Regions from separate parts of the Streptomyces capparidis genome, predicted to be linked through region 1. Evidence: riboswitches for the same ligand, from Rfam matches in the RefSeq annotation. Region 1 holds a riboswitch; the other holds the start of a gene.
The links. A riboswitch is a leader RNA that binds a small molecule or an ion and turns the genes downstream of it on or off. The one in region 1 is predicted to bind glycine.

Region 1 (11,261 bases):
TCATGCCGCCGCTGTGCGCGCCGACCACCGCGCCGCGCACCGCCTTGACGAACACCCGGTGCTCGCGGTCCTCGCCGTGGCGGACGTTGCCCTCCACCGTGACCGGCACATCGACGGCCTCGCCGCCCCCGCCGACCGTCACCGTCCGGGCGGTCGCCTCACCGGTGGCCGGGTCGGCGACGAACAGCCGCACCTGGCCGCTGCCCGGCCCGGAGACCCGCACCGGCACGTGGTAGGTGCGCGTCCCCGAGTCGCCCTCCCGCACGGCGAGCCGGCCGATGTCCACGCGCGGCAGTTGCCCCGGCCGCGCCGCCGGGGTCCCGGGCCGCCAGCCCCAGGCGTCCATCAGCCACGCCTCCCCGGCCGCGCCGCGCGGGGTCAGCTCCAGGGTCTTCACCGCCGCCAGGTCCACCCCGGCGCCGGCGGCGGCGCGCAGCGGCACCCGCACCTCGCGCGCCCAGTGGGACGCGGTCCGCTCACTGCCCGGCAGGCCGTCGACCCGGGCCCGGCCCAGGACCGCGCGCCGCCCGGAGGTGTCGGTGACGGCGACGTCCAGCTCGGTGCCCGCGGTGTTGGGCGGCACGATCACCCGCAGCGCCAGCGCCTGGGAACCGGCCACGGAGAACGGCCGCCCGGGGGTCATGCGCACCGCCGAGCCCGCCTTGGACCAGCGCATCGCGACCGCGTGCCGGCCCGGCTCCCGGCGGGTCTCCCAGCGGGCGAAGTGCGGCGAGGCGCCGGGGCCGTCCGGCGACAGGCAGGCGGTGGCGGCGTCCGGGTCCACCTGCGCGCACACCCGGCCGCCGCTGACGGCGAGCGAGGAGTCAGGCAGCAGCCCCGGCGCGCGGTTGGCGCCGACGGCGTGGGTGAGCACCCGCGCGGAGCCCGCGGACGGCGCGCGCACCCCGGAGCCGTCGAGCAGCGGGCGCACCCGGTCGTCGCCCGCGACGAACAGCCGGGCCGCCGCGGCGATGTACGTGCTGCCCGCCTTCTGCTGCTGCGCGGCGGTCAGCCGGGTCTTCGTGCCCGGCGAGCACACCGGGTCCCGCTCCTCCTCCTCGCCGGGGAAGTCGTCCCAGGCCGGCGCCTCGGCCTGCCCCGGGGTCCACTCGGTGTTGAAGAAGTTGTGGTTCGCGCCGACCATGTACACCGCGCTGTGCAGGGCGGAGCCCCGGCCGACGCCGCGGGTGCCGTCCAGGTAGATCTCGCCCTGGAGGTCGGACACGTCGCCGTCGCAGCCCGGCAGGATCGTCACGGACGGCACGTCGGGGACGGGGTTGTGGCCGAAGACGGTCGGGCCGATCAGCACGGTGCCGCGGATGTCCCAGCGGGCGGGGCCCGGGGCGCCGTCCTGCTCCGCGGGCGGCGGGTAGAGGCTGTCGAGCGCGGCCCGGTTGACGCCCTCCCCGCCCCGGGAGTGGCCCACCAGCAGCACCCGGGACAGGTCCGCCCGCGGCGCCCCGCGCACGACGTCCGGGGCGCCGGAGCGGTCGGAGGCCCAGTCCGCCCAGTGGGTCAGGTGCCGTCGCACCAGGGACGAGCGGGCCTGCGCGCCGCCGTCCTCCGCGGCGAAGTCCTGGCCGTTGACGCCGTTGGCCGATATGGACACCGTCACATAGCCCTGGGAGGCCAGAAGCCGCTGGTCGTGCTGGTAGCCGCGGTGGCTGGGCACCGGCCGCGTCCCAGCCGGGCAGGGCCAGTCGCCGGTCTCCTGCCCCTCGCCGCCGTAGCACGTGGAGTGGCGGCCGTGCAGGAACAGCGCCAGCGGCCTGCTGCCCCGGGCGTCGGCCGGCGCCACGACGGTGGCCCGCATCTCCACGGGCTCCGGGAAGCCGGGCAGCTTCACCGGGTCCAGGGAGTACTCGCCGCTGACGGTGCGGTGCCCGCCCGGGACGCCCGGGTCGACCTTCAGCGAGGGCAGGGAGGTCACAGGCCGCGCCGGGGAGGTCCCGCGGGCCCGGTCCCGGTCGGCACCGGCCCCGGCATGCGCGTCCAGGCGGCGCCCGCCGGCAAGCACCTCGAGCTCCCCGCCGGCCCCGACGGCGGCCGGGCCGAGCCTCAGCCGGAACGTCCGCCCGTCGTCGTCGGCCACCGGGCGGCCGATCAGCCGGCCCCCGGAGTGGAACTCGACCCGGGCGTCGCCCATCGGGACCCGGCGCGGCGAGCGCCACACCAGCTCCCGCCCGGCGCCCGAACCGGCGATCTTCCAGCCCTTGGGAAGCGCGTCGCTCTCGCCTGCCTGCGGCGCGGACGGCGGCGCAGCGGGCGACTGCCCGGGCGACGCCTGCGCCACCCCGGGCGACCCCAGCGCCACCGCGAGCACCGCGGTGGCGGCGGCCACCATGCGCGGGACACGGATCACATGGTCCTCCTCGTCATCGGACACACCCGGCACCTCACCGGCCCCGGGCTCCTCCGGCTTCTCGGAAGACGCTCGGGGCGGCGGGAGGTTGCCCGGTGACGACGTGTCGGACGACGAGAAGGGGTACTCCGGGCCGGCCGGACCGTGCCTGTCGCTGTGATCGCGAAGCTGCGCATGGCCAGAGGCTGTGCCCGCCCCTGCGACCCGCCCTCCTACTCCCAGGTCGCGGTGTCCGGGTCGATGCCGTGGGCGCGCGCGTCGGCGTCGATGATCCGACGGAACCACGTGGCGAGACCGGCGCGGATGCCGTCGTAATGAGCGGCGAATCCGGGATCGGCCTCGAACATGCGGCCGAGACACACCTGCATCCGCCTGGACAGGGGGAAGTACGAGGCGAAGAGCTCGCGGTGCCGCTCGACGAGTCGGTTCGCCTCCGGGCTGCCGGGCGCGACACCGGCGTCCATCGCGTCCCCGAGAGCGCGTTCGAGGTCGGCGACGGCGTCCGCGATGGCCCGCCACTCCTCCGGACCGCGGGCGGCCGAGCGCTCGGCGTACTGCCGCCACTGCGTGGTGTCCCCGTAGCGCCGGCGGGCCTGGGCGGGCCAGTCCGGGTTCCACCGCGGGCCGAAGACCGCGGCCTGCTGCTCGCCGGTCAGCAGCGGGCCGCGCTCATGGGCCTCGATCATTCGGTCCAGTCCGGCGCTGAGCCGCTGGAGGCGGTCGATGCGCTCGGCGACCTGGGCGCGCTGCGCGCGCAGCGCGCCGGGCACGTCCGCGGCCGAGTCGTCCAGGATCGCCCGGATCCTGTCCAGGCCGAGGCCGATCTCCCGGTAGACGACGATGCGGTGCAGACGTTCCAGATCAGCGGAGGTGTAGAGCCGGTATCCGGCGGCCGTGCGCAGCGACGGTCGCGCCAGACCCGTCTCGTCCCAGTGGTGCAGCGCGCGGACCGTCACCCCCAGACGAGCCGAGACCTGTCCGACGGTCAGGCCCCCGGCGTCACCGGCGACATCAGGCATGTTCCCCATTGTCGCCGCGACCGGAGCCCGGTGGGGTGATCCCGACGGCGGCGAGGCTCCGCGCCTCCTCGCCGGCCGGATCGAAGGGCTTCGCCGCGGTGAGGACGATCCGCGCGTTCTCGGGGGTGATCACCGTCACATCGCGGGTGTTCCAGGGAGTGTCCCGTGGACCGTCGACCGAGTCCGGGCGCAGCGCCCGACAGGCCTCGACCAGGGAATCGACCTGGCTGAGCACGCACGCGAAAGTGAGGCTCATCGCCGGTGCCTCCGGCGGAACGCTCGCCGCCGGGACGAGGAGCACGTCCTGGAACGCCCACCGGCGCAGATGGACCACCTGTCCGGGGATGCCGAACAGCTCGATGAACCCGAGCCCGCGGGTCCAGAAGTCCACCGACGCCGCCGGATCGCTCGTGGGGATCGTCGCGAACGCGGGCATGCCGTAGATGCCACGGAACGGCTCCGGCGGAACCGCGTCCGGGCCGGGAGGGGGCACAGGACTCATCTCGAAAGCGCTGAAGTGATCGCTCATGCACCCCACCCTCCAGCCTCACGCAACGTGAGGGTCAAGCCGGTCCCCGGCCCGCGCCAGCGGGGACGCCGGCTGCCGGCGCCGCGGCCGGGCCTTCCCCGGCGAAAGGGCGGAATCCGCGGCGCGGGGCCCGTCCCGTCAGCACTCGATGACGTTCACCGCGAGGCCGCCGCGGGCGGTCTCCTTGTACTTGACCTTCATGTCGGCGCCCGTCTCCTTCATGGTCTTGATGACCTTGTCCAGGGACACGTGGTGCCGGCCGTCGCCGCGCAGGGCCATGCGGGCCGCGGTGACCGCCTTCACCGACGCCATGCCGTTGCGCTCGATGCACGGGATCTGGACCAGGCCGCCCACCGGGTCGCAGGTCAGGCCGAGGTTGTGCTCCATGCCGATCTCGGCCGCGTTCTCCACCTGCTCGGGGGAGCCGCCGAGGACCTCGGCCAGGCCGCCCGCGGCCATCGAGCACGCGGAGCCCACCTCGCCCTGGCAGCCGACCTCCGCGCCGGAGATGGAGGCGTTCTCCTTGAACAGCATGCCGATGGCCCCCGCCGCCAGCAGGAAGCGGATCACGCCCTCCTCGTCGGCGCCGGGCACGAAGTTCATGTAGTAGTGCAGGACGGCGGGGATGATCCCGGCCGCGCCGTTGGTGGGCGCGGTCACCACCCGGCCGCCCGCGGCGTTCTCCTCGTTGACGGCCATCGCGTACAGGGTCACCCACTCCATGGCGCGGGCCGCCGGGTCGCCCTCGGCGCGCAGGGCGCGGGCCGCGGTGGCCGCGCGGCGGCGCACCTTCAGGCCGCCGGGCAGGATGCCCTCCCGGGACATGCCGCGCGCCACGCAGTCCCGCATCACCCGCCAGATCTCCAGCAGACCCGCCCGGATCTGCTCCTCGGTGCGCCACGCCTTCTCGTTCTCCAGCATCAGCGCGGAGATCGAAAGCCCCGTCTCGCGGGACATGCGCAGCAGCTCGTCGCCGGTGCGGAACGGGTGCCTGAGGACGGTGTCGTCCAGCTTGATGCGGTCCTCGCCCACCGCGTCCTCGTCCACGACGAACCCGCCGCCGACGGAGTAGTACGTCTTCTCCAGCAGGGGCGTGCCGGAGGCGTCGAGGGCGGTCAGGGTCATGCCGTTGGCGTGGTACGGCAGGGAGCGGCGCCGGTGCAGGACCAGTTGGGTGGGCTCGTCGAACGGGATCTCGTGGCGGCCCAGCAGTTGCAGCCGGCCGGTGGCGCGGACGCGGGCCACCTCGTCGTCGGCCGCCTCGACGTCCACGGTCCGCGGGGAGTGGCCCGCCAGGCCGAGGAGGACGGCCTTGGGGGTGCCGTGGCCGTGGCCGGTGGCGCCCAGCGAGCCGTACAGCTCGGCGCGCACCGACGCGGTCTCCGCCAGGGCGCCCTCCTTCTCCAGGCGCCGCGCGAACATGCGCGCCGCGCGCATCGGGCCCACGGTGTGCGAACTGGACGGGCCGATGCCGACGGAGAACAGGTCGAAGACGCTGATGGCCACGGGGACTCCGGTGTCTGGTGGTGCGGGTGGGCCGGACACGGGCCCGGTGCTGGGGCCGCCCCGGGCAGGGGGCGGCGGGCGGCGGGGCACCGCCGCTCCGTCCAGTGTGCGTGACCAGGACGGCGTTCGGCGGTGCCCCGCCCGAGCGGGGCGGGTGGGCCCGGCTCAGGCCGTCGTGAGGCCCGGGTAGAGCGGGTGCCGGTCGGCCAGGGCCGTCACGCGCGCCCGCAGGCCGGCGGTGGCGGCCTCGTCCGGGCCCGGCCGCAGGGTGTGCGCGATGACGTCGGCGACCTCGCGGAAGTCCTCGGCGGTGAAGCCGCGGGTGGCCAGCGCCGGGGTGCCGATGCGCAGGCCCGAGGTGACCATCGGGGGCCGCGGGTCGAACGGGACGGCGTTGCGGTTGACGGTGATGCCGACCGCGTGCAGCCGGTCCTCGGCCTCCTGCCCGTTCAGCTCGGAGGCGCGCAGGTCCACCAGGACCAGGTGCACGTCCGTGCCGCCGGTGAGGACCGACACGCCCGCCGCGGCGGCGTCGCCCTGGGTGAGGCGCTCGGCGAGGATCCTCGCGCCCTCCAGGGTGCGGCGCTGGCGGTCCTTGAACTCGTCGGTGGCCGCCACCTTGAACGCCACCGCCTTGGCCGCGATCACGTGCTCCAGCGGGCCGCCCTGCTGGCCGGGGAACACCGCCGAGTTGATCTTCTTGGCGTGCTCGGCCCGGGACAGGATGACGCCGCCGCGCGGACCGCCGAGCGTCTTGTGCGTGGTGGTGGTCACCACGTCGGCGTGGGGGACGGGGGAGGGGTGCAGGCCCGCCGCCACCAGGCCGGCGAAGTGGGCCATGTCCACCATCAGGTAGGCGCCGACCTCGTCCGCTATCCGGCGGAACGCGGCGAAGTCCAACTGCCGCGGGTAGGCCGACCAGCCCGCGACGATCAGCTTCGGCCGGTGCTCCTTGGCCAGCCGCTCGACTTCCTCCATGTCCACCAGGTGGGACTGCTCGTCCACGTGGTAGGCCACGACGTTGTAGAGCTTGCCGGAGAAGTTGATCCGCATGCCGTGGGTCAGGTGCCCGCCGTGCGCCAGGTCCAGGCCGAGGATGGTGTCGCCCGGGTCGAGCAGCGCGAACATGGCGGCGGCGTTGGCCTGGGCGCCGGAGTGCGGCTGGACGTTGGCGGCGTCCGCGCCGAACAGCTCCTTGACCCGGTCGATGGCGAGCCGCTCGACGACGTCGACGTGCTCGCAGCCGCCGTAGTAGCGGCGGCCCGGGTAGCCCTCGGCGTACTTGTTGGTGAGCACCGAGCCCTGTGCCTGGAGGACGGAGAGCGGGGCGAAGTTCTCCGAGGCGATCATCTCGAGGGTGGACTGCTGGCGGTGCAGCTCGGCGTCCACCGCGGCGGCGACATCGGGGTCGAAGTCGTGGAGGGGGCGGTTCAGTACCGTCATGGGTTTCTCGAATCTCCGCGTGGGTCCCGGCGGCGCCCGCGGCCGTCGCGCGTGGCCGCGGCGCTTCCGGGGACGGGTGGGCCCGTGGGGACGGGGCGTGGTCGGTCGGCGGGCGCTGCCGCCGGGCGCGGGCTCAGCCGGCGGTGAACTCCTGGTACCCGGCGGCGTCCATCAGGTCGTCCGCCTCGCCGGACACCCGGATGCGGAAGAGCCAGCCGTCCCCGTAGGGGGAGGAGTTGACCAGCGACGGGTCGTCCACGACGTCCTGGTTGACCTCGGTGACCTCGCCGCCCACCGGGGAGTACAGGTCGCTGACGGACTTGGTGGACTCCAGCTCGCCGCAGGTGTCGCCCGCGGCGACGGTGGTGCCGGGCTGCGGGAGCTCGACGTAGACCACGTCGCCGAGCGCGTTCGCGGCGTGCTCGGTGATGCCCACGGTGGCGACGCCGTCCACGGCCTCGGACAGCCACTCGTGTTCCTTGCTGTAACGCAGGTTCTCGGGGGTGCTCATGGTGGGATTCTCCCGGATGGGCGTGGGTGGAGAAGGACGGTGGGGTGCCCCGGTGGTGGTGAAGGGGCAGGTGGGGCTGGCGGGACCGGACGCTCGTGGCGCCGCGCCGCCGGGCGCGCCTGGGCCCGGCCGGTGCGGGTGCGCCCCGGCGGGCCGCGGCGGCGGGCTCGCGGCAGGGGTCAGCGGGCGCGCTTGTAGAAGGGGAGGGCGACGACCTCGTGCGGCTCGCGCCCGCCGCGGATGTCCACGGCCACCCGGGTGCCGGGGGCGGCGTGGCCCGCGTCCACGTAGGCCATCGCGATGGGGCGGCCCAGGGTCGGGGACGGGGCGCCGGAGGTGACCCGGCCGATCACGGAGCCGTCCTCGGCCAGCGCGGCGAAGCCCGCCCGGGGGATCCGGCGGCCCTCCGCGACCAGGCCGACCAGGGTCCGCGGCGGCGTCCGGCGGGCCGCCTCCGCGGCCTTCGCCAGGGCCTCCCGGCCGACGAACGCGCCGCCGTTGGTGGTCTTGTCGAAGCGCACCACCCGGCCGAGCCCGGCGTCGAACGGGGTGGTCTCCTCGCTCAGCTCGTGCCCGTACAGCGGCATGCCCGCCTCAAGGCGCAGCGTGTCCCGGCAGGACAGGCCCGCGGGCACCAGGCCGTCCTCGGCGCCCGCGGCGGTGAGCGCCTCCCACAGCGCCTCGGCCGCCTCCGGGGCGACGAACAGCTCGAAGCCGTCCTCGCCGGTGTACCCGGTGCGGGCGATCAGCGCCTCGGTACCGGCGACGGTGCCCGGCAGGCCGGCGTAGTACTTCAGGCCCGCCAGGTCGGCGTCGGTGAGGCGGGCCAGGATCGCGGCGGCGCGCGGGCCCTGGAGGGCGACCAGCGCGTAGGCGTCCCGGTCGTCGCGGACCTCGGCGTCGAAGCCCTCGGCGCGGGCCCGCAGCTCGCCCAGCACCCGCTCGGCGTTGGCGGCGTTCGCCACCACGAGGAACCGCCGATCACCCGTGCGGTAGACGATCAGGTCGTCCAGGATGCCGCCGTCCGGGGCGCAGATCATGGTGTAGCGGGCCCGCCCGACCGCCAGCGCGGAGACGAAGCCCACCAGCGCGTGGTCCAGCGCCTCGCCCGCCGCGGGGCCGGTCACGGTGATCTCGCCCATGTGGGAGAGGTCGAACAGGCCGGCGCTGCCGCGCACCGCCAGGTGCTCCTCGCGCTCGCTGCCGTAGCGCAGCGGCATGTCCCAGCCCGCGAAGGGGGCCATGGTGGCGCCCAGGCGGCGGTGGACCGCGTCGAGGGGCGTGCGGCGGACGGCGTCGGCGGCCGGGGCGGCGTCGGCCGCCGGCCGGGGCTCGCCCTGGCTGTGGCTCTGGTTCGTCATCGAGGCTCCAGGCTCCGGGAGGAGGCGGGTGGGGGAGGGGTCGCGAAGATCTCCTCCCCAATCTGTCATCGGAACCTGAGAGGTTCGCCTGAGCGCCCTTGGAACGCCCCGGCTTGCACCGTGGGTGGGACCGGCGCCCCTGCCGGGACGCGGTCCGCTTTTCAGATCTGCCTCGCCCGCGCGGTAGCTGTGCCTGAGAGATTCCGGGGAGGAGTTGCTCCTTCGGCGCCCCGTCGCGGGCCCGCGCTCACGCGCGCCCGGCGGGGACTCTCCCGCGCGGCCTCGAACGGCCGTTTTGGAATTGTCCGGATCATCATCGCACGGCTCACAGGCGGCTGACAGGGGTCCCCATTACCCTTTCTTGAACGACCGGGCAACGACCCGGGGAAAGGCGGTTCGCCGGTGCGGTGGCGGAACGGGGACGTGACGGCGGCATGCCCGCCTTCGGGCGCGGCGCCACCCGGGCGGCGCGGCGGTGCGGCCGCGCGGGTGACGAGGCCGGGCCGGCCGCTCGATCTGCGCCGCGGCCGAGGCGGCCCGGCGGTGCGCAGCCTGCGCTACCCGGCGGGTGACCTGGTGGTCGTCTCGGGGCTGCCCGGCAGCGGCAAGAGCACGCTGATGAGGCGGGCCGTGGGGCGTGGCCCCGGCGCGGCGCGGTGCGTGGACTCCCAGGACGTGCGGGAGCGCTTCGAGCGGCGGATGCCGCACTGGCTGCCGTACGCGGTGTACCGGCCGGTGGTGCGGATCGCACATTACTACGGATTGCTGCGGGCGGTGCGTACGGGGCGGAGCCTGGTCGTCCACGACTGCGGCTCGCTGGTGTGGGTGCGCCGCTGGCTGGCCCGCGCGGCGCGGCGGCGGGGCCGCGGCATGCACCTGCTGGTGCTCGACGTCCCGCCCGAGGTCGCCGCGGACGGGCAGCGGACACGGGGGCGGCGGGTGTCCGGATACGCCTTCGCCCGGCACCGCAGGGCGGCCCGGCGGCTGGTCGCGGCGGCGGAGCAGGCGGTGGCGGACGGGGCGGCGGCGCGGCTGCCGCGGGGCTGCGTCTCGGTGGTGCTGCTGGACCGGGCCGCGGTGGGGGAGCTCCGGGAGATCGTGTTCGGGGACTGAGCGGCGGGGCGGTGCCGGGCGCGGCGGGGACCTGGCAAGATTCGGGGGCAGGTGCCAGTTGACATGACCGCCCCGGCGGGGGCGGAGCGGCGGAGACGGTGAGTGGCGCGATGAGCATCCCGGCACAGGAGAGCGGCTACCCGGCGGCCGGGTTCCCCTGCAACGAGCTGGAGCAGGTGCTGGCCGCCTCGCTCGGCCGGCCCGAGGCCACGGCCCGGCTGCTGGAGGTGCTGTCCCGCTCCCCGGTGTGGATCCCGCTGCCGTCGGGCGGCGGCCCGGACAGCCGGGACCTGGACCTGCCCACCATGGACCTCGGCGGCGTGCCCTACGTCCCCGTCTTCAGCTCCGAGGAGCAGTTGCGCCGCGCCGCGGGCGGGATGTCCTTCGCGGTCGCGCCCTGCCACGAGTTCGCGCGCGGCCTGCCGCCCCAGGTCGGGGTGGCCGTCAACCCCGACGGCGCGGTGGGCGTGCCCGTGCCGCCGGAGGCCGTCGTCGAGCTGTGCCGGGGCCCGGCCGTGGACCCGCGGACCGCGGCGAGCGGGCCGACCGGGCACGAGGAGGCGGGGGCGGCCCGCCCCGGGGCCCGGGTGCGGCTGTGGGAGCCGGACCTGGTGGACGAGCCGGTGGACTTCCTGGCCACGGCCGCGGGCGAGTTCGCCGTCACCCCCGTGGTGCTCTCCGCGCGCCGGGCGCTGGCCAGCGTGGAGGGGCAGTCCCCGGCGCTGTTCGTGGGCGTGGAACTGGACAGTTGGCGGGAGGAGGACCGCGTCGGCGCCATGGAGGCGCTCGGCCGGGCGCTCGGCGCCGTCCCGCTGCCGTGGCCGGTCAACTGCCTGCTGCTCGACATAGCCCAGGACCCGGTCGGCGACTGGATGCTGGAGCGGGTCGAGCCCTTCTACGTCAGGGACTGACCCCCGACTCCCCGGGGAAGGGCCTGCCGCCGACCCTTAACCTGATTGGATGGCGGCGGGCGCACACCCGTGCGCGGGACTCGACTTCGGACGGAGAGGGGCGGGTGCGACAGTGAGCGCGGGAGGTGGTGCGGCGGCGGCCGGCCAGGTCGAGCAGTTGCTGCGCCAGGTCGCGCCGGGCCGGTACGACGCCTACGAGGCGCTGCTGAGAGCCCTCGCCGAGGGCGAGGTGTGGATGCTGCTCTGGCAGGGGCAGCCCGGCTCGCCCGACGCGCAGTACGGGAACATGGACGTGGACGGCTACGGCTACGCCCCGTGCGTGACCTCCGCCCGGGAGCTGACCGCCAGCGGGTGGAACCGCGCCCACGAGGTGGTCTCCGGCCGCGCCATCGCCCGCTCCCTGTTCCGCACCCGCTGGGGCCTGTGGCTCAACCCGCACGCGCCCGGCGGCGGCGTCGGCATCCCCTGGCTCGACCTGCGCCGGATCGCCTCCGGCCTGGACCGGC
Region 2 (11,261 bases), on a different contig from region 1:
CGGTAATCCCCTTGCAGGTCATCCGGGGGATTAGTAGAGGAAACATTGCGGGAACAAATGTCGTATAAACTCCACCCTCAAGGCAGACATCCCGCGACCCACCCTATGGCGCGCGCACGCCATGGCCCAGGGAAGGGGTCCGCATGCCATCCCCGCACCACCGCGCATCCGCGACCCCCACCCCGCAAGCCCGGTGTGCTCTGCCGACCTGCCGACAGCGCCGTCCGCACCCTTTCGTACGCCCACTCCACCAGTGAGAGGCGATCCGTCATGCCGCTGTACACCCCGCCGGCTCCCGCCCCCGCCCTCCGGGCGGTACTGGCAGCCCTCAACTCCCCCGCCGCCACCCGCACCGCCCCGGCCCTGCACGCCACCCCAGGTCCGGTGACCACCTCGCACCCGCACCCCGTCCACGTCCTCGAGCACTGCACCGACGGCCACCGCGCGCTCGCCGCCGCCCGCCGTACGGGGTGGCGTTTCCTGATCAACGCGGGCGACACGCCCGTCGCGGTCGCGGAGACGCTCCAGACCCCCGACGGCTGGGCCTTCTCCCACTTCGGCCAGGGCCCGTTCCTGGTCTCCACCTACCGCGCGCTCGGCCAGGCGCAGTCCCTCAAGGGCCGCCACCAGCCCCGCATGCTCTCCGTCCCCGGCCTGTACATGCTGGCGCTGTGGCTGCACGACGACTCCGCCGAGGACCACGCGGAGGATCTGCTCGTCCCGCTGGCCCCGGCACCCCCCGGCATCGCGGCGCACCGCGTGCACCGCGCGGCGGATCTGCTGCCCGCGCTGGCCCCGCGCCTCCCCTCCGGCGCGTCCCTGCTGGCCAGCTCCGCCTGAACCCCGGACTCCGCGGCGCCCCCGGGGCGCCGGCGCACCGGGCCCGCTCCGCGTCCGCGCGGGGCGGGCCCGGCCGCGTTTGCACCCGCGCGCGGATGGCTGATATGGATCACCGCCGAGCGGGCAACCGCTAGCGTGGGTGCGGCGTCTGACGAAGCAGGGGCGGTCCCGGCCGCCCCCGGGCGCAGCAAGATCCGCGACACGAGGACCGGCGGCGCCGGTGACCGTGTCGCAGCCACACCCGCATCCGGAAAGCACCCGGGAAAAGCGACCGGAGAGAAAAAAGCGAACAACAGCTCGGAGGAAATCCGTGCGCGGACGAGCCGCCGGGGCAACACTGAGATCCGGCAGGCGCCGTCCGGCGCTCCGACCGTCGTACGTCACTTCCGAACGGGGGAAGCGGCCATGCACACTCCCTCAAGCCGCGCCATGACCACAACGCAGCGAAAGACCATGTCCACCATGTGCCAGCACCAGCCACCCTGCCCCACCGCGGACTCCCCTGACCGTGAGGCCGCGCACACCGTCGCGCGCCACCCGGAGCAGGGCTGGAGCCTGCTCTGCAACGGCGTCCTGCTCTTCGAGGACACCGGGGAGCTGCTGCCCGACGGGCAGATCATCGCTCCGCACCGGCCGCTGGCCAAGCTCGTCGCCGCCTGAACCGGCACCGCCCGGACGTGCGGCGCACGTCCCCGCGGCCCGGCACCACAGCGCCACACCTCCTCGGAAGCCGCCCGGCAGGGCCACCCGGCCCGGAGCCGGACGGCTTCGCCGGCGCCGCGCGCCCGCACCCGGCGGGCGCCCCTCCGCGGCGCGGCGTGCACCGTCACGCGAAGCGGCCGTCGTGGGCAACGGCGGTCATTCGAAAAACGGGGCCGGCACGGCGTCACCGCCGCACCGGCCCCACTCCGCCCTCCCCCGGGGCCGCGCCGCGCGCCGCCCCGGCGGATTTCAGCCGTCGTACTCCTCCAGCGGCGGGCACGAGCACATCAGGTTGCGGTCACCGAACGCCTGGTCGATGCGGCGCACCGGCGGCCAGTACTTGTCCGCCGCGGACACCGTGCCCGGGAACGCCGCCTCCTGCCGCGAGTAGGGCCGCGCCCACTCCCCGGCCAGCACCGCGGCGGTGTGGGGCGCGCCGCGCAGCGGTGAGTCCTCCACGGGGAACTCGCCCGCCGCCACCCGGTCGATCTCCCCGCGGATGGCGATCATGGCCTCGCAGAACCGGTCGAGTTCGGCCAGGTCCTCGCTCTCGGTGGGCTCGATCATCAGGGTTCCGGCCACCGGGAACGACATCGTCGGCGCGTGGAACCCGTGGTCGATGAGCCGCTTGGCCACGTCGTCCACGGTCACGCCGGTCGCCTTGGTCAGCGGGCGCAGGTCCACGATGCACTCGTGCGCCACCAGGCCGCCGGGGCCGGTGTAGAGCACGGGGTAGTAGGGCGCGAGCCGCTTGGCGACGTAGTTCGCGCTGAGCACCGCCACCTGGGTGGCCCGCTTCAGCCCCTCAGCGCCCATCAGCCGCAGATACGCCCAGGAGATCGGCAGGATGCCCGCCGAGCCCCACGGCGCGGCGGAGATCGGCCCTACGCCCGTCTCCGGACCCGCGGCGGGCTGGAGCGGGTGGTTCGGCAGGTACGGCGCCAGATGGGCGCGCACCGCGACCGGGCCGACGCCGGGGCCGCCGCCGCCGTGCGGGATGCAGAAGGTCTTGTGCAGGTTCAGGTGCGACACGTCCGCCCCGAACTTCCCCGGACGGGCCAGCCCCACCAGGGCGTTGAGGTTGGCGCCGTCCACGTACACCTGCCCGCCGGCCTCGTGCACGGCCGCGCACACGTCGGCGATGTGCTCCTCGAACACGCCGTGCGTGGAGGGGTAGGTGACCATCAGCACGGCCAGGGTGTCCCGGTGCGCGTCGATCTTGGCGTGCAGGTCGGCCAGGTCCACGTCCCCGTCGTCGCTGGTCTTCACCACCACGACCTTCAGGCCCGCCATGGCGGCGCTGGCCGCGTTGGTGCCGTGGGCGGAGGACGGGATCAGGCAGACGGTGCGCTGCGCCTCACCGTTCGCCCGGTGGTAGGCGCGCACGGCGAGCAGCCCGGCGAACTCGCCCTGCGACCCGGCGTTGGGCTGGAGGCTGACCCGGTCGTAGCCGGTGACCTCCGCCAGCCGGTCCTCCAGCTCGCGGATCAGCGTCAGATAACCCTCGGCCTGCTCGGCGGGGGCGAACGGGTGCAGCGCGCCGAACTCCGGCCAGGTGATCGGCTCCATCTCGGCGGTGGCGTTCAGCTTCATCGTGCACGAGCCGAGCGGGATCATGCCGCGGTCGAGCGCGTAGTCGCGGTCGGCGAGGCGGCGCAGGTAGCGGAGCATCGCCGTCTCGGAGCGGTGGCGGTGGAACACCGGGTGGGTGAGCACCTCGCCCTGGCGCAGCAGGCCGTCCGGCAGGGCGTCGGCGGTCGCCTCGTCCAGCGCGTCCACGTCCGGCGCCCCGGCGTCGCCGGCCGTGCCGAAGGCGCGCCACACGGCGGCGAGCTGGGCGCGGCCGGTGGTCTCGTCGCAGGCGATGCCGACCAGGTCGGCGTCCACCTGCCGCAGGTTGACCCCGGCGGCCCGGGCCGCGGCCACGACGTCCGCGGCCCGGCCGGGCACCCGCGCGGTCACCGTGTCGAAGAACGCCTCGTGCACCACCTCCACGCCGCCCGCGCGCAGGCCGGCGGCGAGGACGGCGGCGTAGCGGTGGACGCGCCGGGCGATGGCGCGCAGCCCGTCGGGCCCGTGGTACACCGCGTACATCCCGGCCATGACGGCGAGCAGCACCTGGGCGGTGCAGATGTTGCTGGTGGCCTTCTCCCGGCGGATGTGCTGCTCGCGGGTCTGGAGCGCGAGCCGGTAGGCGCGGTCGCCGTCGGCGTCCACGGACACGCCGACCAGGCGCCCCGGCAGACTGCGGGCGAACGCCTCCTTCACCGCCATGTAGCCCGCGTGCGGCCCGCCGAAGCCCATGGGCACGCCGAAGCGCTGGCTGGAGCCGACCGCGATGTCCGCGCCGAGCTCGCCGGGGGACTTCAGCAGGGTCAGCGCCAGCAGGTCGGCGGCCACCGTGACGACGGCGCCGAGCTCGTGCGCCCGCTCGACGACGGGCGCCGGGTCCCGCACGGCGCCCGAGGCGCCCGGGTACTGGAGCAGCACGCCGAACAGGCCGCGCTCGGCGAGCCCGTCGGGCAGGCCGTCCGACAGGTCGGCGACGAGCACCTCGATGCCCTGCGGTTCGGCGCGGGTGCGCACCACGGCGATGGTCTGCGGCAGGCAGTCGGCGTCCACCAGGAACAGGCCCTGGCTGTCCGCGGAGGGCGCCTTGACCCGGCACACGCGGCGGGCCAGCGCCATGGCCTCGGCGGCCGCGGTGCCCTCGTCCAGCAGGGACGCCCCGGCGGTGGGCAGGCCGGTCAGGTCGGCCACCATCGTCTGGAAGTTCAGCAGCGCCTCGAGCCGGCCCTGCGATATCTCCGGCTGGTAGGGGGTGTAGGCGGTGTACCAGGCCGGGTTCTCCAGCACGTTGCGCAGGATGACCGGCGGGGTGAAGGTGCCGTGGTAGCCCAGGCCGATCATGGAGTGCAGGACCTGGTTGCGGTCGGCGAGCTCACGCAGCTCGGCCAGGACCTCGGCCTCGGTGCGGGCCTGCGGCAGGGCGAGCGACTCGGCGGACCGGATGGCGGCGGGCACCGCGGCGGCGGTCAGCTCGTCCAGCGAGCCGTAGCCGACGTGGGCCAGCATCTTGGCGCGGTCGGCGTCGTCGGGCCCGATGTGGCGCCGTTCGAAGGGCGTGCCGCGCTCGAGGTCGGCGAGGGACCGCCTGTCGGGTCCGCTGCTCGGGGTGGCAGTCATCTGCGGAGGCCTCCTGGTCGTGCGACCTGTGAGGGGCAACACAACGGCGTGTGCCCGGCGGCCTCCCCCTCTGTCAGCGCGACGCGGGCGTCACGACCTGAGAGCTTCACCGGGCTCCCCGCGGGGGACCCGGCTTGCACCGTCGGTGAGGGAGGGGTCCGGTGCACGCGCCCGTCGCCCGCCCTGCTTTCCAGAGTGACCTCGACCGCGCGGTACGGATGCCTGAGAGATTCCGGGGAGGATTTGCTCCTTCGGCGCCTTGCCCCAGGGACGGGTGCCCCAGGAGCGAAGGACTCTCCCGCGCGACGTCAACAGCCACTTCAACCCTATCAGCGCCGTACTCGAGGGATCCCTTCGGCCGCCTCGACTCGACACCGGACGTTTTGTGCCTTTTGGTGGGATTACCGCGGGGCCGTCCGCGCCCCGCGAACCGCTGGAGGACCACCGTGCAGACCGACATCGATCCGCGTGACCTGATCGGCCGCAAGGCGTTCGACCGCAACGGCGCCAAGATCGGCACCGTTGACGAGGTGTACCTGGACGACGCCACGGGCGAGCCCGAGTGGGCGGCCGTGCGCACCGGCCTGTTCGGCCGGGACGCCTTCGTCCCCCTGGAGCCCAGCGTCGTCGTCGGCGGAAACCTGCGCGTCCCCTACGACAAGGCGCTGATCCGGTGCGCCCCCGACTTCGGCGTGGGCCGCCACCTCTCGCCCGAGCAGGAGCTCCAGCTCTACCGCCACTACCACCTGGACGTCGACGCGGAGCCGTCCGAGTGCGCCCGCGAGGGCGAACTGGCCGGGGACGTCGAGTGACCGCCCCCGCACGTCACTGACCCTCCGCGTCCCCCTCCTCCTCCCCCGCTCCCTCCCCGCCTCCGCCCCGCAGCGGCAGCGGCTCGCCCGGCGCCAGTTGCGGGTCGTCCACCGGGAAGGTCCGCACCCGTCCCGGCGCCGACCACGGCGTCTCGAACCGGACGGTCACCCGGCCCACGCCGCTGCCCTGCACCCACCCCGGCCCGAGCTCCGCGTGCCGCACGTCCTGCCCCGGCAGCCACCGTCGCTCCGGCGCCCCGCGCACCGCCGCGAGGGGTCCGGCCGGGGCGGACGCCACCGCCGCCACCGCGCCGGACGGCCCGGCCCCGCCCTCCGCCTCCCCGGGGGCCCCGGGCCCGGCCGACGCCGCGGCCTCCCCCGCCACCTGCGCGAACAGGTCCTCCTGGGTGAAGTCCGCCAGACCGCTCACCCCCACGCCGAGCAGCCGCACCCCGCCGGTGGTGTCCACCGAGTCCACCAGGCGCCTGGCCACCTCGAGCACCACCGCCGGGTCGTCCGTCGGGGCGCGCAGCGTCTCGGACCTGGTGAGGGTGGAGAAGTCGAAGCGCCGCACCTTGACCACCACGGTCCGCCCCGACCGGCCGGAGTCCCGCAGCCTGCGCACGCACCGCTCGGCGAGGCGGTCGATCTCGTGCCGCACCCGGTCGCGGTCGGCCAGGTCCTCGTCGAAGGTGTCCTCCACGGACACCGACTTCGCCTCCCGCTCGGCGACCACCGGACGGTCGTCGTGCCCCACCGCCATCGAGTACAGGCCGGCCCCGTGCGCCCTGCCGAGCAGCCGCACCAGCTCCGCCTCGCCCGCCGCCGCCACATCGGCGACGGTGGCCATGCCGGCGCGGCGCAGGTGCTCGTCCGTGGCGGGGCCCACCCCGGGCAGCACCCGCACCGGCAGCGGGTCGAGCAGCGCCCGCTCGGTGCCCGGCTCGATCACCAGCAGCCCGTCCGGCTTCGCCCGCTCGGAGGCGATCTTGGCCAGCATCTTCGTCCCGGCCAGGCCCACCGACGCCGTCAGGCCCGTCGCCGCGGCGATGTCGCCGCGCAGGTCCTCCGCGAGTGCCCGCGCCACCGCGGAGACCGCCCGCCGGTCGGGCTGCCGCAGCAGCGCCCCGTGCGGGCCCTCCTCCAGGTCCAGGTACGCCTCGTCCAGGCTGAGCGGCTCCACCAGCGGGGACAGCTCCCGCAGCAGCCCCATCACCGTGTCGCTCACCTGCCGGTAGACGGAGAAGCGGGGCACCAGGAACGCCGCGTGCGGGCACAGCCGCCGCGCGTGGGCCATGGCCATCGCCGAGTGCACCCCGGAGCGCCGCGCCTCGTAGGAGGCCGTGGCCACCACACCGCGCGGCCCCAGGCCGCCGACGATGACGGGCTTGCCGCGCAGGCTGGGCTTGGCCGCCTGCTCCACGGACGCGTAGAAAGCGTCCATGTCCAGGTGCAGGATCGTCGGCGCGGACCTCACACCCCGATGGTCGCGCACGGCACTGACATCCGCCGGATCGAGGCCGGAGCGAGGAAACGGTGCCCGCGGCGGGCGGCGCCGCCCCGTGGTGCCTCAGCCCGCGCGGTTCCTGCGCCGGGCCAGCTCGTCCTCGGGGTTGTGGCCGACCAGCGTCTCGCCGGTGTCCACCCGCTCCCCGTGCAGTTGGGTGAGCGCGGCCTCGACCTCGCGCCACACCACGCCCACGGCGATGCCGAACACGCCCTGACCGCCCTGGAGGAGGTCCACCACCTCGTCGGGCGAGGCGCACTCGTACACGGTGGCGCCGTCGCACATCAGCGTCATGCGCCGCAGGTCGGCGAGATCGCGGGAGCGCAGGTGGCGCACCGCGGTGCGGATGTTCTGGAGGGACACGCCGGTGTCCAGCAGCCGCTTGACGATCTTCAGCACGGCGACGTCGCGCAGGCTGTACAGGCGCTGGGTGCCGGAGCCGTGCGCCGGGCGCACGCTCGGCTCGACCAGGCCGGTGCGCGCCCAGTAGTCGAGCTGCCGGTACGTGATGCCGGCGGCCGCGCACGCCGTGGGGCCGCGGTAGCCGATCACCTCCGCGTCCGGCGCGGCCCCCGCCGCGGCCGCCCCCTCCTCCGCCCGGAACCGGGGAGAGCGATGGGCCACAGCGCCGCGAGGGAGGAATCCGTCCCCCGGGGCCGTACCGCCGCCGGTGCTTCTCACGCCGACCTCCGTAAGTTCGCAATCCCGGACGCACCGCGCGGAAAATCCGGCCCGATGCCCGGCAACGCCGTCAAGCGAGAGCCTTCCGGGACCTTCCTTCACGACGGTAGGCAGTCACTGGGGGTGCGTCAACGATCGCCACACTCGGCACGCCGAGTGATATCAACCCCGCGAGTGGTTTGACGTGACCCGGGGCGGGGTAAGCCTAGCCGAATGGCCGCGCGGAGGCCGCCACGCGGTCCTGCGCGGTCCACCCGCGCCACCGGGGCAGGGGTGAGGACGGGCGGGTCCCGCCCGCGCCGGCGGCGCCCCGGAGGCGGGCGCGGCCGGCTCGCGGCATCACTGGTTGCTGGTGCCGAAGTCCTCGGGTGAGATCTGGTCGAGGAACTCGCGGAACTTCTCCACCTCGTCCTCCTGCTCGTCCGGGATGGCGATCCCGGCGTCGTCCAGCACACCGTCACTGCCGTAGATGGGCGTGTTGGTGCGCAGGGCGAGCGCTATGGCGTCGGACGGCCTGGCACTCACCTCCACACCGCTGGCGAAGACCAGCTCCGCGTAGAACACGCCCTCGCGCAGGTCGGTGATCCTGACCTCGGTGAGCTGCTGGCCGACGGCCTCCAGCACGTCCTTGAAAAGGTCGTGCGTCAACGGGCGCGCAGGCGTCATGCCCTGCTGCGCGAAGGCGATGGCTGTGGCTTCCCCGGGTCCGATCCAAATGGGCAGGTACCGATCGCCTCCCACTTCCCGCAGGAGCACGATCGGCTGGTTGGAGGGCATCTCGACCCGGACGCCCACGACGTCGAGCTCGTTCACACAGCAACCCTAGGCCGTGCCCGCCCGGTTTGGGTAGTCGGGCAGGGCCGCGCACCCCGGTCCCCGGCCGGGTGGGCAGGTCAGAGCATGCGCACCCGCAGTCCCGACTGGACCAGCGCGGCGTGCAGCCGCACCGCCAAGGTGGCCAGCTCGCGGGCGGTGGCCTCGGCGTGGGCGCGCGTCTGCGGGTTGCGGTGCCGCCGCAGCGGGGCGACCATCTGCTCCACCAGGCCGACCTCACGGTCGGCCGCCGCCTTAACCGCGCGCAGGTGGCGGGGCTCGAAGCCGTACCGGCCCAACTCGGCGAGGATCTTCACCACGGTGACCATGTCGCCGCCGTAGGAGCCGTCGGACGCGGACTCCACCAGCCCGTAACTCTCCCAGTCGGCCAGCTCCTGCTCGGTGACGCCGGTGGCGGCGAGCAGCTCGGCGCGGCCGAGCCGGGGCCCGTGGAAAGGGCTGTCGCCGCCCGCGTCGAACAGCTCCGCGGCCTCGTCGCCCGGGGCGGCCGTGCGGCGCTCGGCGGGGGCCGGCAGCGGCACCGGCTCCCCGCGGTCCAGCGCGTCCAGGTGCTCGCGGATCACCTTCAGCGGCAGGTAGTGGTCGCGCTGCATCCGCAGCACGTAGGCCAGCCGGTCCACGTCCCGCGGGCTGAACTTGCGGTAGCCCGACGGGGTGCGCTGCGGCTCGACCAGCCCTTCCGCCTCCAGGAACCTGATCTTGGAGATGGTGACCTCGGGGAACTCGTCCCGGAGCTGGTTGAGCACCGCGCCGATGCTCAGCAGTTGGGGGCCCGCGGTGGCGGCGCCGTGCGCGGTGCCGCCCGCCGGTGTACGAAGCATGGCTTCTCGATCCTCTCCGGCCGGGTGTTCCTCTCCGCCTCGTCCGCGAGCGCCCCGTGTCGGCCCCGCCCCCGCGGCCGCGCCCCGCCCGCCGCACGAGGGGCGGGCGGGGCGGCGTCGCGCCGGGGCGGGGTGGCCTGTCCGGTCAGACCCCCCAGTGGCTGGCGTGGAAGACCAGGCGGTACTTGCCGATCTGGACCTCGTCGCCGTTGTGCAGGGCCACCGAGTCGATGCGCTCCCGGTTGACGTACGTGCCGTTCAGGCTGCCCACGTCGGTGACGGTGAACCCCTCGGGGGTGCGCCGGAACTCCACGTGGCGGCGGGAGACCGTGACGTCGTCCAGGAAGATGTCGCTCTCCGGGTGGCGGCCCGCCGTGGTCACCTCGCTGTCGAGCAGGAACCGGCTGCCGGAGTTCGGCCCCCGGCGCACGATCAGCAGCGCCGAACCCGCGGGCAGCGCGTCCACCGCCGCCTGCGCCTCGGGGGACAGCGGAGGCAGTACCTGGCCCTCGCTGTCATAGGCCTCGAGGCCGGAGATCGAGATCGTGGACGTGGTCTCCGAGGGCCGCTCCGCTCCGGGGCCCGCCGCGCGCATGGGTGCGCCGCAGTTGGAGCAGAAGCGCCCCGCCTGCGGGTTGCGGTGCCCGCACCTGGTGCACACCGGCATGGACTCGGCCTCCTGCCGCTGACCCGCCTGGGTCGCGTACGGATCGGAGGCGAACCCTCCACCCGTGGTTGATGGTTCTCCGAAACCTATGCGGCCGGCACCGGCAGGGTCAACAGAACCCACGCCGCCGCCACCCGAATGGCCTCCCGGCCCCTCGCGGAACAGGGGACGGCCCTGGGCGTCCGCCGTGTCCTCGGGGGCGCCCCGCATGCCGGGAACGCCGGGACCCTGGCCCTGCTGCCCCTGGTCCTGGACCCGGTGGCGCGCCGTACGCCCCTCGGCGGACTGGCGCGAACGACCGAACAACTTCGCAAACAACTTCACGGGCGATTCCCCTTGAACGACCCAGACCCGCCCGTGGGGCAGGACGAACCCTCGTGGCCGGTGCTCCGGCCGCTCACCAACGCCCGCCCCTCCGGGACGGGAACCATCCACCTACCGGGCGTCACACCACTCGACGCCTCTTCGCCCAGTTTCACCCGATCGCGCCTCATTTCGGTGCCGAGCGAGCGTAGTCAGGCTGCTTCGCCTGTCGCAAGGCGTTCACAACGATCTTCTCATCGCGCACGACCGTGACCGTGGCCTGCTCCTTCTCCATGCTCTGGACCACTCCGCCGGGGATGTTGAGCGCCGGTTCCAGGTCCTGCGGGTTGCCGATCACCTTGAAGCGGTACGGCTGCGCGACCTTCTTACCGTCGATCTTCACTACCGGCCCCTCACCCTCCTGGGAGAGGTCGTCGGAGAAGAAGGTGTCGGCGACGACCCGTACGTCATTGATCTGGATCGCCTCCGCCCCCGCGGCCCTCAACTCCTGCAACGTGTCAAGCAGCATATCGGCACGAACGTGACCGCCGGGATCACGGATCGTCAATGTGATCCCGGGTCCCTCCGCGGGGACGGTTCCCGCCAGTACACCGAGCTGAGCGGCCTTCTTCTCCGTCTGTTTACGCGCCTCCTCGGCCTGGTCGGAGCTGTTCTCCAACTCCGCGCGCTGGTCCTCCAGCTCCCTCTTCTCCTCCTCCAGCCGCTCCTTCCTGCTGTCGAGCTCGTCGAGGATGCGCACCAGGTCCTCCTGGCGCGCCCCGCGCAGCCTGCTGTCGTCGCTGTTGGACCGCACCTGGATGGCCAGGCCGAGCCCGAGGGCGAACAGCAGCACCGCCACCGTGAGCTGGGCCCGGCTGATCCGCGGCGGCCACAGCGCGGCACGCAGG

Region 2: linked by a shared signal. The riboswitch ahead of gcvP (aminomethyl-transferring glycine dehydrogenase) and the one ahead of gcvT (glycine cleavage system aminomethyltransferase GcvT) in region 1 are both predicted to bind glycine.

Annotation. Positions count from the first base shown of each region.
Region 1 covers NZ_BAAGTD010000038.1:46,927-58,187, reverse strand. Annotated here, with positions in the region: gene ACYVO2_RS26445 (alpha/beta hydrolase family protein) at 1-2,362, opposite strand, end outside; gene ACYVO2_RS26440 (MerR family transcriptional regulator) at 2,575-3,381, opposite strand; gene ACYVO2_RS26435 (VOC family protein) at 3,374-3,910, opposite strand; gene ACYVO2_RS26430 (L-serine ammonia-lyase) at 4,049-5,416, opposite strand; gene glyA (serine hydroxymethyltransferase) at 5,582-6,859, opposite strand; gene gcvH (glycine cleavage system protein GcvH) at 6,993-7,370, opposite strand; gene gcvT (glycine cleavage system aminomethyltransferase GcvT) at 7,550-8,614, opposite strand; glycine riboswitch at 8,784-8,902, opposite strand; glycine riboswitch at 8,903-9,016, opposite strand; gene ACYVO2_RS26410 (AAA family ATPase) at 9,134-9,844, shown strand; gene ACYVO2_RS26405 (enhanced serine sensitivity protein SseB) at 9,955-10,755, shown strand; gene ACYVO2_RS26400 (enhanced serine sensitivity protein SseB C-terminal domain-containing protein) at 10,868-11,261, shown strand, end outside.
Region 2 covers NZ_BAAGTD010000057.1:5,879-17,139, reverse strand. Annotated here, with positions in the region: gene ACYVO2_RS32060 (hypothetical protein) at 271-840, shown strand; gene ACYVO2_RS32055 (DUF5999 family protein) at 1,303-1,500, shown strand; gene gcvP (aminomethyl-transferring glycine dehydrogenase) at 1,792-4,728, opposite strand; glycine riboswitch at 4,929-5,039, opposite strand; gene ACYVO2_RS32045 (PRC-barrel domain-containing protein) at 5,175-5,540, shown strand; gene ACYVO2_RS32040 (DNA polymerase IV) at 5,554-7,017, opposite strand; gene ACYVO2_RS32035 (MerR family transcriptional regulator) at 7,111-7,728, opposite strand; gene ACYVO2_RS32030 (bifunctional nuclease family protein) at 8,068-8,541, opposite strand; gene ftsR (transcriptional regulator FtsR) at 8,622-9,383, opposite strand; gene ACYVO2_RS32020 (FHA domain-containing protein) at 9,529-10,485, opposite strand; gene ACYVO2_RS32015 (DUF881 domain-containing protein) at 10,541-11,261, opposite strand, start outside.